2 regions of the Terribacillus sp. FSL K6-0262 genome follow, and region 2 is predicted to be linked to the other one. Evidence: a T-box and tRNA genes for the amino acid it is inferred to sense, from the RefSeq annotation. Region 2 holds a T-box; the other holds one or more tRNA genes.
The links. A T-box is a leader RNA that pairs with one kind of tRNA and senses whether it is charged. The one in region 2 lies ahead of ileS (isoleucine--tRNA ligase), so its partner is inferred to be a tRNA-Ile.
Positions count from the first base shown of each region.

Region 1: it has a tRNA-Ile gene. The T-box ahead of ileS (isoleucine--tRNA ligase) is inferred to sense a tRNA for this amino acid. The anticodon was not compared.

Region 1 covers NZ_CP150277.1:1,496,577-1,504,633, reverse strand. Annotated here, with positions in the region: gene gerD (spore germination lipoprotein GerD) at 1-480, opposite strand, end outside; gene pdaB (polysaccharide deacetylase family sporulation protein PdaB) at 547-1,308, opposite strand; rRNA gene MHI54_RS07755 (16S ribosomal RNA) at 2,424-3,985, shown strand; tRNA gene MHI54_RS07750 (tRNA-Ile) at 4,084-4,160, shown strand; tRNA gene MHI54_RS07745 (tRNA-Ala) at 4,175-4,250, shown strand; rRNA gene MHI54_RS07740 (23S ribosomal RNA) at 4,353-7,277, shown strand; rRNA gene rrf (5S ribosomal RNA) at 7,537-7,649, shown strand; rRNA gene MHI54_RS07730 (16S ribosomal RNA) at 7,941-8,057, shown strand, end outside.
Region 2 covers NZ_CP150277.1:269,586-277,642, reverse strand. Annotated here, with positions in the region: gene pgeF (peptidoglycan editing factor PgeF) at 1-324, shown strand, start outside; gene MHI54_RS01365 (YggS family pyridoxal phosphate-dependent enzyme) at 321-1,001, shown strand; gene MHI54_RS01360 (cell division protein SepF) at 1,016-1,462, shown strand; gene MHI54_RS01355 (YggT family protein) at 1,469-1,729, shown strand; gene MHI54_RS01350 (RNA-binding protein) at 1,749-2,522, shown strand; gene MHI54_RS01345 (DivIVA domain-containing protein) at 2,596-3,096, shown strand; T-box leader at 3,166-3,381, shown strand; gene ileS (isoleucine--tRNA ligase) at 3,440-6,193, shown strand; gene lspA (signal peptidase II) at 6,306-6,773, shown strand; gene MHI54_RS01330 (RluA family pseudouridine synthase) at 6,770-7,681, shown strand; gene pyrR (bifunctional pyr operon transcriptional regulator/uracil phosphoribosyltransferase PyrR) at 7,856-8,057, shown strand, end outside.

The sequences.
Region 1 (8,057 bases), 1.2 Mb from region 2:
GGACTCTTGGATTGTCTTTTCCAGTTCTTTTCGGAATTCCTGGCTTTTCATCACATTCAGCATTTGCTCCTGTACCTTCGGATCCTGCAGGAGCTGCAGGAGCTGCTTTTGGAAATCGGAATCATTCATCAAATCTTTGACAAGCTTCTTCTGCTCAGGTCCGATATTTTTCGCGAAAGCAGCTACAAATTCCGGATCCTCGAAGCGTTCTTTCCAGAATTTCTGTCCTTCTTCCGAGGTCCATGATTTATTGATGGCATCTTCCACTTTGCTGGCATCCAGCGAAACCAAATCCTGCATCGTCTCATCAGACATCACTTCCGAAATGGCTTTCTTGCCTTCATCCGTCTTCAATATATCGGCGACCATCTGCTTGGTCGTATCATAATCCGGCTGGCTGCTTTCGGCGGCTTGCCCGCCTGTGCATGAAGCAAGCACGAATAGGGATAATATCAGGATCGGCACTAACCGTACAAACATAATCACGTGCTCCTTCCACTTTTAGTAAGTACACTTACTTTGCGCAGAAGGAGCCATGTTTATGCATCAATTCACTTCTTTCAGCTCCGGGGATCCCCCGGCAATCAATTCGCTGACTGTCACATAATGATAGCCTTTATTCTTCAGTGCCGGAAGGATGGTTTCCAGGGCCTTTTCGGTCTGTTTGACGGAGTCGGAAGCATGCAGCTGGATGATATCGCCATTGCTTGCTTCCTCCATGACTTCATCGACGATGAGCTGCGTGCCCGGATTGCGCCAGTCCTGCGGATTCACACTGTATTGGATCACCTTCAAGCCGAGCGTCTCGGACAATTGAATAATCTCTGTTGTGAAATCTCCTGTTGGCGCACGGACTAATTCGATATCCTCGTGACCGAGTTTCCGGAATATCTCTTTAGCGTAGGATAGATCCTTTCTTATTTGGGCAGGCTCTTGTTCGATATAGCTCTTGTAACGGTATCCCATCATTCCGAGTTCATGCTTATCTTCGACGATGCGATCGACGATTTGCGGATGTCGCTCTGCCCATTCGCCGCTGACAAAGAAGGTTGCTTTCACATTCTGTTCTTTCAATTCATCCAGTATAGGGATGGCTTGCGTATCTCCCCAGCTTATATTGAAGGTGAGGGCAATATTAGGCTCATCCTTGCTTCCTTGAGTCAGGGCTGCTGGTTTTTCCTTTGAGGAAAAGACGGATAATGAACTGCTCGTCTCCATCCAGATGATCAGTGCCGTGAACATTGCTGCTGCAACGACGAATGCCCATCTTTTCCATTTGTTGAAACGGAATACATAAAAGTGCTGCATGCATATCATTCCCTTCGCTGCTCCCGTAATGTAGTTCCATTCTATGCATGCCTGTCCCCGAACATGATGCTTGTCTGCAACTGTTACATAGAAAGGACAATATTTTTACAAAAAATGATTCTATTTCGGTCAGCTGGGGGACACCAATAGGAGAGCAAGCGGATCGGAGCGAATGGAGGCCGATCGAATGGATGCAAAAGAAGTCTACATGCTCTTGGACCTCTTAAGACGGATTGACGGAGGAAGAAGTGAAGGCTGGAAGCAGGCAGCTATAATGAACTGAAAAGCAAAGAAAAGCACCCGGTGCAGAGGTCGGCACCCTGCTGGTGGCATTAGGGGGAGTAATCTTAGCAGCTGCGCTCTCTGTTATGACTTCGGAATCAGTAAGATGTCATGTTTGAAAGAAGCCCCTGCAACTTGATTGATGGGAAGCACAGCCATTGGATGACTTCTCACGGCATACGCTCTCGGGTGTGGAGAAGGGACAGCCTCATGAATGAAACAGAAACGAGGGGGATATCCTCTGGGTGTACGCTGCAGAATGTGCTCGTTTGCGGGGTGTTGATAGGTGCGGCAGTAATCGTTTCTTTCTCCATTGGAATGCGGGAATGACAATGGCGTTTACATGCTCAATGAAGAAGACTCTCCAGACATTGACTGCAGGATTTACTGTCATCTGAAGGAAATCATCAAAGCCACCTGTGATAGGAATAGAGGAAAAGTAGGAAAGCTCCGTTGGATGCGGAGCTTTCCTTTATGTTAAAATGGACTGATGCTGGCCCATGGATGGCGTTTCCCTTCTATAGTCAGATAGCTCCATACAAGGGCCTCTCGGCGGCTTTTGAAAATTAATAGAAAAAAGCTGTTGACTCATATCGAAATAGGTCGTATACTGTTAAACGGCGCTAAGGTAAGACAAAAAAACGTGCCGGACAGATTATCAAGTTTTTTAAAAAAGTTGTTGACAAAAACAATTGAGACATGATAAGATGTTCTAGTCGCTGAAACGAGCGACAACAACTTGATTCTTGAAAACTGAACAAAACAACCAATTACGAACTAAACGACATGATCGTAAGATCAACGTCAGCTCTGACGAGCAATGCATCAACACTTTCATGGAGAGTTTGATCTTGGCTCAGGACGAACGCTGGCGGCGTGCCTAATACATGCAAGTCGAGCGCAGGAAACCAGATGACCCCTTCGGGGTGAATCTGGCGGAATGAGCGGCGGACGGGTGAGTAACACGTGGGCAACCTGCCTGTAAGACTGGGATAACTCCGGGAAACCGGGGCTAATACCGGATAGTATTTCCTTTCTCCTGATCGGAAATGGAAAGACGGTTTCGGCTGTCACTTACAGATGGGCCCGCGGTGCATTAGCTAGTTGGTGGGGTAACGGCCCACCAAGGCGACGATGCATAGCCGACCTGAGAGGGTGATCGGCCACACTGGGACTGAGACACGGCCCAGACTCCTACGGGAGGCAGCAGTAGGGAATCTTCCGCAATGGACGAAAGTCTGACGGAGCAACGCCGCGTGAGCGATGAAGGCCTTCGGGTCGTAAAGCTCTGTTGTCAGGGAAGAACAAGTACAAGAGTAACTGCTTGTACCTTGACGGTACCTGACCAGAAAGCCCCGGCTAACTACGTGCCAGCAGCCGCGGTAATACGTAGGGGGCAAGCGTTGTCCGGAATTATTGGGCGTAAAGGGCGCGTAGGCGGTTTCTTAAGTCTGATGTGAAAGCCCACAGCTTAACTGTGGAGGGTCATTGGAAACTGGGGAACTTGAGTGCAGAAGAGGAGAGTGGAATTCCACGTGTAGCGGTGAAATGCGTAGATATGTGGAGGAACACCAGTGGCGAAGGCGACTCTCTGGTCTGTAACTGACGCTGAGGCGCGAAAGCGTGGGGAGCAAACAGGATTAGATACCCTGGTAGTCCACGCCGTAAACGATGAGTGCTAGGTGTTAGGGGGTTTCCGCCCCTTAGTGCTGAAGTTAACGCATTAAGCACTCCGCCTGGGGAGTACGGCCGCAAGGCTGAAACTCAAAAGAATTGACGGGGGCCCGCACAAGCGGTGGAGCATGTGGTTTAATTCGAAGCAACGCGAAGAACCTTACCAGGTCTTGACATCCGCTGACAACCTTGGAGACAAGGCGTTCCCTTCGGGGACAGCGTGACAGGTGGTGCATGGTTGTCGTCAGCTCGTGTCGTGAGATGTTGGGTTAAGTCCCGCAACGAGCGCAACCCTTGATTCTAGTTGCCAGCATTCAGTTGGGCACTCTAGAGTGACTGCCGGTGACAAACCGGAGGAAGGTGGGGATGACGTCAAATCATCATGCCCCTTATGACCTGGGCTACACACGTGCTACAATGGATGGTACAAAGGGCAGCGAAGCCGCGAGGCTAAGCAAATCCCATAAAACCATTCTCAGTTCGGATTGCAGGCTGCAACTCGCCTGCATGAAGCCGGAATCGCTAGTAATCGCGGATCAGCATGCCGCGGTGAATACGTTCCCGGGCCTTGTACACACCGCCCGTCACACCACGAGAGTTGGTAACACCCGAAGTCGGTGAGGTAACCTTTTGGAGCCAGCCGCCGAAGGTGGGATCAATGATTGGGGTGAAGTCGTAACAAGGTAGCCGTATCGGAAGGTGCGGCTGGATCACCTCCTTTCTAAGGATAATTGGAACTACTACTTCGTAGTAGACACGTAATTGGGTTGTTTGTTCAGTTTTGAAGGATCAAGCTGTAAACTGCATATCCTTATAGATGGGCCTATAGCTCAGCTGGTTAGAGCGCACGCCTGATAAGCGTGAGGTCGGTGGTTCGAGTCCACTTAGGCCCACCATCTATTTTTTATTCGGGGCCTTAGCTCAGCTGGGAGAGCGCCTGCTTTGCACGCAGGAGGTCAGCGGTTCGATCCCGCTAGGCTCCACCATTATGTGAACCTTGAAAACTAGATAAGAAACAACATGCCAGAACATCAAACTTTAAAGCAAGACAATATATATTGTCGCGATTTAATGCATCATGCGTTATTAGTTAAGTGAAGAAGGGCGCACGGTGGATGCCTTGGCACTAGGAGCCGATGAAGGACGGGACTAACACCGATATGCTTCGGGGAGCTGTAAGTAAGCTTTGATCCGGAGATTTCCGAATGGGGGAACCCGCTATCCGTTATTGGATAGTACGCATTACTGAATACATAGGTGATGCGAGGCAGACCCGGGGAACTGAAACATCTCATTACCCGGAGGAAGAGAAAGCAAATGCGATTTCCCAAGTAGCGGCGAGCGAAACGGAATCAGCCCAAACCAGAAGGCTTGCCTTCTGGGGTTGTAGGACACTCCTTTGGAGTTACAAAGAAACCATGTAGACGAAGCGGCTTGGAATGGCCCGCCATAGAAGGTAAGAGCCCTGTACTTGAAATGTGGTTTCCTCCGGAGTGTATCCTGAGTACGGCGGAACACGTGAAATTCCGTCGGAATCCGGGAGGACCATCTCCCAAGGCTAAATACTCCCTAGTGACCGATAGTGAACCAGTACCGTGAGGGAAAGGTGAAAAGCACCCCGGAAGGGGAGTGAAATAGAACCTGAAACCGTGTGCCTACAAGTAGTCGAAGCCCGTTAATGGGTGACGGCGTACCTTTTGTAGAATGGACCGGCGAGTTACGATCCCCTGCAAGGTTAAGTTGAAAAGACGGAGCCGCAGCGAAAGCGAGTCTGAATAGGGCGACATAGTAGGTGGTCGTAGACCCGAAACCGTGTGATCTACCCATGTCCAGGGTGAAGGTCAGGTAACACTGACTGGAGGCCCGAACCCACGCACGTTGAAAAGTGCGGGGATGAGGTGTGGGTAGGGGTGAAATGCCAATCGAACACGGAGATAGCTGGTTCTCTCCGAAATAGCTTTAGGGCTAGCCTCAAAGGATGATGGTTGGAGGTAGAGCACTGATTGGACTAGGGGCCCTCATCGGGTTACCGAATTCAGTCAAACTCCGAATGCCAATCAATCTACTTTGGGAGTCAGACCATGGGTGATAAGGTTCATGGTCGAAAGGGAAACAGCCCAGACCGCCAGCTAAGGTCCCAAAGTGTGTGTTAAGTGGAAAAGGATGTGGCGTTGCTTAGACAACCAGGATGTTGGCTTAGAAGCAGCCATCATTGAAAGAGTGCGTAATAGCTCACTGGTCGAGTGACGCTGCGCCGAAAATATACCGGGGCTAAACACACCACCGAAGCTGCGGATTGACATCTACGATGTCAGTGGTAGGAGAGCGTTCTAAGGGCTGTGAAGGTCGATCGTGAGGACGGCTGGAGCGCTTAGAAGTGAGAATGCCGGTATGAGTAGCGAAAAAAGAGTGAGAATCTCTTTCATCGAAAGCCCAAGGTTTCCTGAGGAAGGCTCGTCCGCTCAGGGTTAGTCGGGGCCTAAGCCGAGGCCGAAAGGCGTAGGCGATGGATAACAGGTTGATATTCCTGTACCACCTAAATCCGCTTGAACGATGGGGGGACGCAGGAGGATAAGGAAAGCGCGCTGCTGGTCATGCGCGTCCAAGCCGTGAGGAAGTTGAGCAGGCAAATCCACTCAACATGATTCCAGGCGGTTATGGGGAGGGAAATTTAGTACCGAAGTTCCTGATTTCACACTGCCAAGAAAAGCCTCTAGTGAGGAAATAGGTGCCCGTACCGCAAACCGACACAGGTAGGCACGGTGAGTAACCGAAGATGATCGGGAGAACTCTCGTTAAGGAACTCGGCAAAATGACCCCGTAACTTCGGGAGAAGGGGTGCTTCTTTTTAGGAGAAGCCGCAGTGAAAAGGCCCAAGCGACTGTTTAGCAAAAACACAGGTCTCTGCAAAGCCGTAAGGCGAAGTATAGGGGCTGACACCTGCCCGGTGCTGGAAGGTTAAGGGGAATGGTTAGGGACTTCGTCCCGAAGCTGTGAACCGAAGCCCCAGTAAACGGCGGCCGTAACTATAACGGTCCTAAGGTAGCGAAATTCCTTGTCGGGTAAGTTCCGACCCGCACGAAAGGTGCAACGACTTGGGCACTGTCTCAACGAGAGACCCGGTGAAATTATACTATGCGTGAAGATGCGCATTACCCGCGACAGGACGGAAAGACCCCGTGGAGCTTTACTGTAGCCTGATATGGAATGTTGGTACAGCTTGTACAGGATAGGTGGGAGCCTTGGAAACCGGAGCGCCAGCTTCGGCGGAGGCATCCGTGGGATACCACCCTGGCTGTATTGACATTCTAACCCAGAACCGTCATCCGGTTCGGAGACAGTGTCAGGTGGGCAGTTTGACTGGGGCGGTCGCCTCCCAAAGAGTAACGGAGGCGCCCAAAGGTTCCCTCAGAATGGTTGGAAATCATTCGTAGCGTGCAAAGGCAGAAGGGAGCTTGACTGCGAGACCTACAAGTCGAGCAGGGACGAAAGTCGGGCTTAGTGATCCGGCGGTGCCGTATGGAAGGGCCGTCGCTCAACGGATAAAAGCTACCCCGGGGATAACAGGCTTATCTCCCCCAAGAGTCCACATCGACGGGGAGGTTTGGCACCTCGATGTCGGCTCATCGCATCCTGGGGCTGTAGTCGGTCCCAAGGGTTGGGCTGTTCGCCCATTAAAGCGGTACGCGAGCTGGGTTCAGAACGTCGTGAGACAGTTCGGTCCCTATCCGTCGTGGGCGTTGGAAGTTTGAGAGGAGCTGTCCTTAGTACGAGAGGACCGGGATGGACGCACCGCTGGTGCACCAGTTGTTCCGCCAGGAGCACAGCTGGGTAGCTACGTGCGGAAGGGATAAGTGCTGAAAGCATCTAAGCATGAAGCCCCCCTCAAGATGAGACTTCCCATCATTTTAAATGAGTAAGATCCCTCAGAGACGATGAGGTAGATAGGTTCGAGGTGGAAGCGTGGTGACACGTGCAGCTGACGAATACTAATCGATCGAGGACTTAACTAAAAAACGAAAAGCGGAAAAGGCCGTTTAGAAACGTAGGAATAAGCGAGAAAGCCCGTAGTGGAGTGTACTTCTTCACGAAGGGATTTATCGCTTAGGCCATAGTTTCTGGCCCTTGGAGCTGGATCTAGCCGCAGCGCCAGATCCCTTAGTAAGTCAACGCCAAAGACCAAGCACTCCGGTGCTTGGCACGCATGAGATGTACAGCATGAATGTTTCTTATCTAGTTTTGAGGGTTCATTCCATATGAATTCTTGAATTGTCTGGTGGTAATAGCGAAGAGGTCACACCTGTTCCCATGCCGAACACAGCAGTTAAGCTCTTCAGCGCCGATGGTAGTTGGGTTCGCCCCGTGAGAGTAGGACACTGCCAGGCAAGGTTGAGGACTCCAACTGCTTTTGCAGCGAAGGAGTCTTTTATTTTCCTTAAATAGAGTATTGTATTATGTTATGAAACATGATATATTATTCAAGCTGCTTCATAAGGAAGCAGCGTAAACAAAAAAACATGTTGACAACGAGAGTTGAAACATGATATGATGTTCTAGTCGCCAAGTGAGCGGCAGAACGAAATTGATCTTTGAAAACTGAACAAAACAACCAATTACGAACTAAACGACATGATCGTAAGATCAACGTCAGCTCTGACGAGCAATGCATCAACACTTTCATGGAGAGTTTGATCTTGGCTCAGGACGAACGCTGGCGGCGTGCCTAATACATGCAAGTCGAGCGCAGGAAACCAGATGACCCCTTCGGGGTGAATCTGGCGGAATGAGCGGCG
Region 2 (8,057 bases):
CGTGGAGCAGACAAGGATAATCTGCAGGTAATGATTGGACCGTGCATTTCCAAAAACAGGTATGAAGTGGACGGTCGTATCGTTCAGCAGATTCCGGTACAATTCCGGGATGAGGTGCTTGATTCCCATGCTCATGGCCGATTCCAGCTTGATTTGCAGGCGCTCAACCGACTTTATCTGCAGCGGGCAGGAATCATGAGCGGTAACATACTGACAGCAGCCTATTGTACATATGATTCCCCGGAATTTTATTCACACCGGGAGGATCAGGGGAAAACCGGCAGAATGCTCGGTTTTATCGGAATGAAAGAGGAGCAAGTATGAATACAGTAAAACAGAATCTGGAACGGATCAGGGAGGAGATCAGCTCGGCAGCGGCCCAATCCGGCCGGAAATCCGAGGATATTACACTCCTTGCAGTCACGAAATATGTTACAATTGAACGAACAAAAGAAGCTGTCGATGCTGGGATTGTCGATTTGGGTGAGAACCGGATCGAGGGCTTCCTGGAGAAGCAGGCCGCAATCGGGGAAAAAGCCAATTGGCATTTCATCGGCAATCTGCAATCCAGGAAAGTGAAAGATGTCATCAATCAAGTGGATTATCTGCATGCACTCGATAGGCTTTCATTGGCAAAGGAAATACAGAAACGGGCTGCCAGGAAAATCAAGTGCTTTGTGCAGGTCAACGTAAGCGGAGAAGAAACCAAATCCGGCGTGTCACCAGATGAAACACTTGCTTTCATCCGGAAGCTTGCGGCATATCCTGCGATCGAGGTTGTCGGGTTGATGACAATGGCACCCAATACACAGGATGAAGATGTGCTCCGCGGTGTTTTCAGCGGATTGAGGAAGCTGCGTGATGAAGCGGCAGCTGAAAATATGGCCCATGCACCGTGCACCATGTTATCCATGGGAATGAGTAATGATTTCAAAATTGCAATAGAAGAAGGAGCGACACATGTCCGGGTCGGCTCTGCCCTTGTAGGTCCATATCAATAAGCGAGGTGAATAATATGAGTTTCAAGAATAAGATGAAGAATTTCTTTACTGTGGATGACGAGGAGTATGAATACGTCGAGGAACAGGCTGAAGAACAAGAAGAAATCGAGCCTTACCGACAAGGCGGGCGGAATCAGAGCCAGGCTCAGAATGTTGTGAGCCTGAAAAGTGTACAATCCTCCTCCAAAGTCGTCCTCTGTGAGCCAAGGACTTATAATGAAGCGCAGGAAATTGCTGATCATGTGGTGAACAGAAGGGCAGTCGTGCTCAATTTGCAGCGTGTCGACCACCATCAGGCGAAGCGAATCGTTGATTTTCTCAGCGGAACGGTTTACGCTCTCAATGGTGATATTCAAAAGCTGGGCAGTCAGACGTTCCTATGCGCTCCGGACAATATCGAGCTTACCGGCAGTATATCCGATATGGTAGAGGAACAGGATGACTATAATAAGAGGTGGTAAAAGCAGATGCTTTGGAACATAATTAGTGCAGCATTCCAGGTTTATTCCCTGGCATTGATCGTCTATATCCTGATGTCGTGGTTCCCTGGAGCCAGGCAGTCAGCGTTCGGGGAGATCCTGGGACGAATTTGTGAGCCGTATTTGGATGTATTCCGCAGGTTCATTCCGCCGCTGGGGATGATCGATCTGTCGCCGATCGTTGCGATCATCGTCCTCAATTTGGCACGGAGTGGGTTATATACCATTTACGCGATGATTTTCTATTGATTAAGGAGTATATGACTACGTGAGTATCTATCAGCATTACCGGGAAGAGGAGCGTCCTTTCATCGACCAGATCCTTTCCTGGATGGAACAAGTGGAACGTCAGTACCAGCCTCGGGTGACCGATTTCCTGGATCCACGGGAACAGCTTATTTTCCGGCAGCTGCTAAGCGGCCAGCCAGAACTGCAGTGGGCTTTTTCGGGCGGATCCGAGGACGCAGAAAGAAAGCGGGGCATCATCGCCCCGATCTATGACACGATAACACCGGAGGATTTCAGCATCGAGCTGCTCGAAGCCGCCTATCCCGCCAAATTTGTCACGCTTGAACATCGTGATGTGATGGGTTCATTTCTTTCCCTGGGCATCGATCGCAAGAAGCTGGGCGATATCAGTGTGAGTGATGGTGTCATCCAGCTTTTCACCACTTCGGACATCGCCGTCTACATACGTGCGAATTTAGTGGAAGTCAAACGAGCGAAGGTATCATGGGAGACAGTCGATCCGGCGAATTTCAGGCCGGAAAAGCTGGAGTGGCTGCGTGTGGAAGCCACTGTATCCTCCCTCAGGCTGGATGCTGTGATGAAGGAGCTTTTCCGTTTGTCAAGGCAGCAGGCGGCGGAGCGGATTCAAAAAGGCCTCGTCAAAGTCAACTTCAGGATTGTCGAAGATGTCAGCTATCAGCTGGCTGAAGGGGATCTCATTTCCCTGCGCGGCAAAGGGCGGGGCAAGCTTGCACAAGTGAAGGGTACGACCAAGAAGGACAAGCTGCGTATCACATTGGAAAAATTAAAGTAGCCGAAATGGCTGTTTTATGCTATCTTTGTCGAATAACAGCAATTATTAGATCTTTTAACAGGAGGTGGCCGTCGTGCCATTAACACCTTTGGATATCCACAATAAAGAGTTCGCCCGCGGATTCCGCGGTTATGATGAAGATGATGTAAACGACTTCCTCGACAGGGTGATCAAGGATTACGAGATCATCATCCGGGAGAAAAAGGACTTGGAAGAACGGGTCCAGCAGCTGGAGGAACGCCTTGGTCATTTCAATAACATTGAAACGACTTTGAATAAGTCGATCCTTGTAGCGCAGGAAACGGCAGAAGAAGTGAAGGGCAATGCAATGAAAGAGTCCAAGCTGATCATCAAGGAAGCGGAGAAGAATGCAGACCGGATCATCAACGAGTCCCTCACGAAATCACGTCAGATTGCCTTGGAAGTCGAGGAACTCAAAAAGCAGGCGAAAGTATTCCGGACACGCTTGAAGATGCTTGTGGAAGCACAGCTTGAGATGATTGAAACGGATGATTGGGATGGTTTATTCGCCACAGAGGTTGCGTATGAGCCTGAGGAAGAGCCGGCGGAATAAAGCCCGCTTGACGTTTTTCACAAACTTACATATAATTTTACTATTATTAGCAAACAACATGACCAAGATAAAAAGACTGTGATCGGGACAGTAGGAAGTCCATACGCTTCAAAGCGAGCCGGGGAAGGTGAGAGCCTGGCAGGGTATTTCTTCCGAACATCACCCGTTAGTTTCCATTCGAACCGCAAGCAGTAGAAATGGACGTCTCATTCACGTTACGAATTTCGAGTGGACGGATGAAATCCGTCTATAAGGGTGGTACCGCGAGTCTCTCTCGTCCCTTTTGGGATGCTGAGGGGCTCTTTTTTTACCCCAAGCTCGGTCATGACAAGGAGGAAGAACATTGGATTACAAAGACACACTGCTGATGCCGGAAACGGCATTCCCGATGCGCGGCAATCTGCCGAACAAAGAACCGAAAATGCAGCAGGAATGGGAAGAAAAAAATATCTACCAAAAAGTGCAGGACAGAACAGAAGGGCGTCCGCTCTTCGTATTGCATGACGGACCTCCATATGCCAATGGCGACTTGCACATGGGGCATGCGTTGAATAAAGTATTGAAAGACTTCATCGTCCGCTATAAATCCATGTCTGGCTTCCATGCACCATATGTTCCAGGCTGGGATACACATGGCCTGCCGATCGAGCAGGCGCTGACCAAGAAAAAAGTCGACCGCAAAAAAATGACGGTTGCGGAATTCCGCCGTCTCTGTGCGGAATATGCCTTGCAGCAAATCGATAACCAGCGCAGCCAGTTCAAGCAGCTTGGTGTCCGCGGTGATTGGGACAATCCATACATCACATTGACGAAAGACTATGAAGCAGCACAAATCAAGGTATTCGGGGAGATGGCTAAAAAAGGTTACATCTATAAAGGCATGAAGCCGGTTTACTGGTCCCCATCCTCTGAATCGGCTTTGGCTGAAGCTGAAATCGAGTATCAGGATAAACGTTCTGCATCGATTTATGTTGCCTTCCAAGTCAAAGACGGTAAAAATCTTTTCGAGGGTGATGAGAAGTTCATCATCTGGACGACGACTCCTTGGACATTGCCTGCAAACGTTGCGATCTCCCTTCATCCGGAAGTGACATACGTGGTAGCGCAAGTCGGTGCGGAGAAATATGTCGTTGCGGAAGATCTGCTCAATAGTGTAGCGGAAACGCTTGAATGGAATGATCTGCAAGTATTGAAAACGTTCAAAGGAAAAGAAGCGGAATACGTGACGACACAGCATCCTTTCTATGACCGTGATTCATTGATCATCCTTGGTGAACATGTTACGACAGACAGCGGTACTGGCTGTGTGCACACAGCACCAGGACATGGGGAAGAGGATTTCTTCGCCAGCCAGCCATATAAACTGCCGATCATCAGCCCATTGGATGACAAAGGCGTATTTACCAAAGAAGCTCCTGGTTTCGAAGGGGTATTCTATGATAAGGCAAACAAGAACATCACGGAACTGCTTGAAGAAAAAGGCGCATTATTGAAACTCGACTTCTTCACGCATTCTTATCCGCATGACTGGCGGACGAAGAAACCAGTCATCTATCGTGCGACAGCACAATGGTTTGCTTCCATCAAAGCATTCCGTGATCAGATCATCGAGCAGATCAAAGAGGTGGAATGGTTCCCGAAATGGGGCGAAACACGTCTTTATAACATGTTCCGTGACCGCGAAGACTGGTGTATTTCACGTCAGCGTGCGTGGGGTGTCCCGATTCCGGTATTCTACGGTGAAGACGGTGAACCGATCATCACGGAAGAAACGATCCAGCATGTGTCCGACCTATTCCTTGAACATGGCTCCAATGTCTGGTTCGAAAGGGAAGCGAAAGATTTGCTTCCGGAAGGATTCACTTCCGAGCACAGCCCGAACGGCATCTTCACGAAAGAAACAGACATCATGGACGTATGGTTCGATTCCGGATCCTCGCACCAAGGTGTATTGGAAAACCGCCCTGAATTGCAGCGTCCGGCTGATCTTTATTTGGAAGGTTCCGACCAATACCGCGGCTGGTTCAACTCTTCTTTGACAACTGCTGTGGCCGTAACTGGCAAAGCTCCGTATAAAGCTGTCCTCAGCCATGGGTTCGCTTTGGACGGAAAAGGCAAGAAGATGAGTAAATCACTCGGCAACATCGTCGTGCCGTCGAAAATCATGAAGCAGTATGGTGCTGATATCCTTCGCCTATGGGTGGCGTCGGTCGATTATCAATCCGATGTCCGGATTTCCGATGAAATCATCAAGCAGACATCAGAGGGCTACCGTAAGATCCGGAACACATTCCGCTTCCTGCTTGCCAACTTGCATGATTTCGATCCTGCCAAGGATAGTGTGGCGCATGCTGACATGACCGAAGTCGATCGTTACATGCTTGCGAAGCTATCCGACTTGATCAAGCATGTACGCGAAAGCTACGATAAATTTGAATTTGCCGACGTGTACTCTGCTGTCTTGAGCTTCTGTTCCGTGGAATTAAGTGCATTCTATCTGGACTTCGGTAAAGATATCCTTTATATCGAAGCTGCTGATAACCCAGCCCGCCGCAGCATCCAAACTGCTTATTATGAAATCGTCAAAGCGCTTGTACAAATGCTTGCACCGATCCTTGCCCATACAACAGAGGAAGCATGGAGCTATATCCCAGGTGAAAAAGCAGAAAGCGTCCAGCTGACAGACTTCCCTGAAGCAGCAGCAATTGCCGATCATGATGCCTTGCTTGCAAAATGGGATCATTTCATGAAAGTCCGCGATGACGTTTTGAAAGCATTGGAAATCGCACGCAGTGAAAAAGTGATCGGTAAATCGCTTGAATCCAAACTGACAATCGTTGCGAAAGATGATGAAACAAAACAGCTGCTTCAAGGTATCGACAATCTGCATCAGCTGCTTATCGTATCCGAAGCCAATGTGGTGGACGCAGATCCAGAAGCCGCAGATTATGAGCATGTGGCCGTCCGAGTGGAGAAACATCCTGCAGACAGATGCGAACGCTGCTGGGTTGCTTCTGAGACTGTCGGACAGAATGAGAAGCATCCGGATCTATGCTCACGCTGTGCAGAGATCGTGGAAGCACATTATCACGCGTAATGGATGGAAAGCTTCGCTTTTGGGCGGAGCTTTCTTTTTATCTCTGCAATCTTTTTCACCGTATCTATGGTAAAATGCAAGATAGATTGTATGGAACGGAGGAAATGGGTCCATGTATTTTGTCATCGCGATTATCCTGATCATAATCGATCAGCTTGCAAAATTGGCAGTAGTAAAGAATATGACAGAGGGAGAGTCGATCCCGATCATCGATAACTTCCTGTATTTATCGTCACACCGCAATCGAGGGGCGGCATGGGGCATTTTAGAAGGGCATTTCTGGTTCTTTTATCTTGTGACAGCGATAGTCATTGTCATAGTCAGCTATTATATTGTGAAATATAGCAAAGAAAGCAAATTGATGGGTACAGGTCTGTCGCTTGTTCTGGGCGGAGCGGTCGGTAACTTCATCGATAGGCTGTTCCGTAAAGAAGTCGTCGATTTCGTCGATACACGATTCGGTGACTATCATTATCCAATCTTCAACGTGGCGGATTCCTGTCTGGTTGTAGGTGTCATCCTCATCATCCTTGCGATGCTGCTGGATGAGCGAAAGAAGAAAGGACGAAAAGAAGCATGAGTCAGTTGGAACATACAGTCGCAGCCGAGGAAGCAGGCTTGCGCATCGATAAGCTGTTGTCCGATATCCAGGAGGATGTCTCCAGGAGTCAGGCCCAGAGCTGGATCAAGGATGATCTGGTCACGGTGAACGGCGCCAAGGTGAAAAATAAATATACTGTCCAAGAGGGAGATGTAATCGCTTGGTCGATCCCTGAACCTGAAGAGATGACAATCGAAGCAGAGGACATTCCTCTTGAAATCATTTACGAAGATGCAGATATCGCAGTTGTGAACAAGCCGCGCGGCATGGTCGTACATCCATCGAATGGCCATCAGTCCGGTACGATGGTTCACGCCCTGCTTTACCATCTGAAGGATCTATCCGGTATCAATGGAATGATGCGTCCAGGCATCGTGCATCGTATCGATAAAGATACCAGCGGTCTGCTTGTTGTAGCCAAGCATGATAAAGCACATCAAAAATTGGCGGATATGCTGAAGGATCATGACATCGAACGGAAATACCGGGCAATCGTCCATGGTGTCATCGACCATGAATTCGGTACAGTGGAGGCTCCGATTGGACGTGATCCGAATGATCGTCAGAAGATGGCGGTAGTCGAAAATGGAAAGCCTGCCGTGACGCATTTTGAAGTGCTGGAGCGTTTTGAGGAGTTTACATACATTGAATGTAAGCTGGAGACAGGCAGGACGCATCAAATCCGTGTGCATATGCAATATATCGGCTATCCGCTTGCCGGAGATCCAAAATATGGACCGCGCAGGACATTGGATATCGATGGACAAGCGCTGCATGCTGCGGTTCTTGGTTTCCATCATCCGATAACAGGGGAATGGCTGCATTTCGAGGCCCCTGTTCCGGAAGTGTTCCAAGAGGAATTGGACAAGCTGAAATTCCACGCTTGACAGATATACACTGGCATGCGATACTGAATGAAGCTGAATAAGAACCTTTAAGACAGTCCAGAGAGGCTGATAAGGAAACGGATATGAAACGGGATACGTGTGTGTATCCTTGCCCCTTATCGTCTCATGGCGGTAAGGGGCTTTTTCATCGTGTCAAGGAAAGGTGGGGAAAAAATGAACAAGAAGGCTGCCCTGCTGGATCAGGCTGCTATCGGGCGTGCACTGACTCGGATTGCACATGAAATCCTGGAACGTAATAAAGGACCGGAGGATCTGGTGCTTGTCGGGATCCAGACCAGAGGGGTTCCCATCGCGCAGCGTCTGCAGCAGAAAATCGAAGGAATCGACCAAGTGACGGTACCGCTTGAAGAGGTGG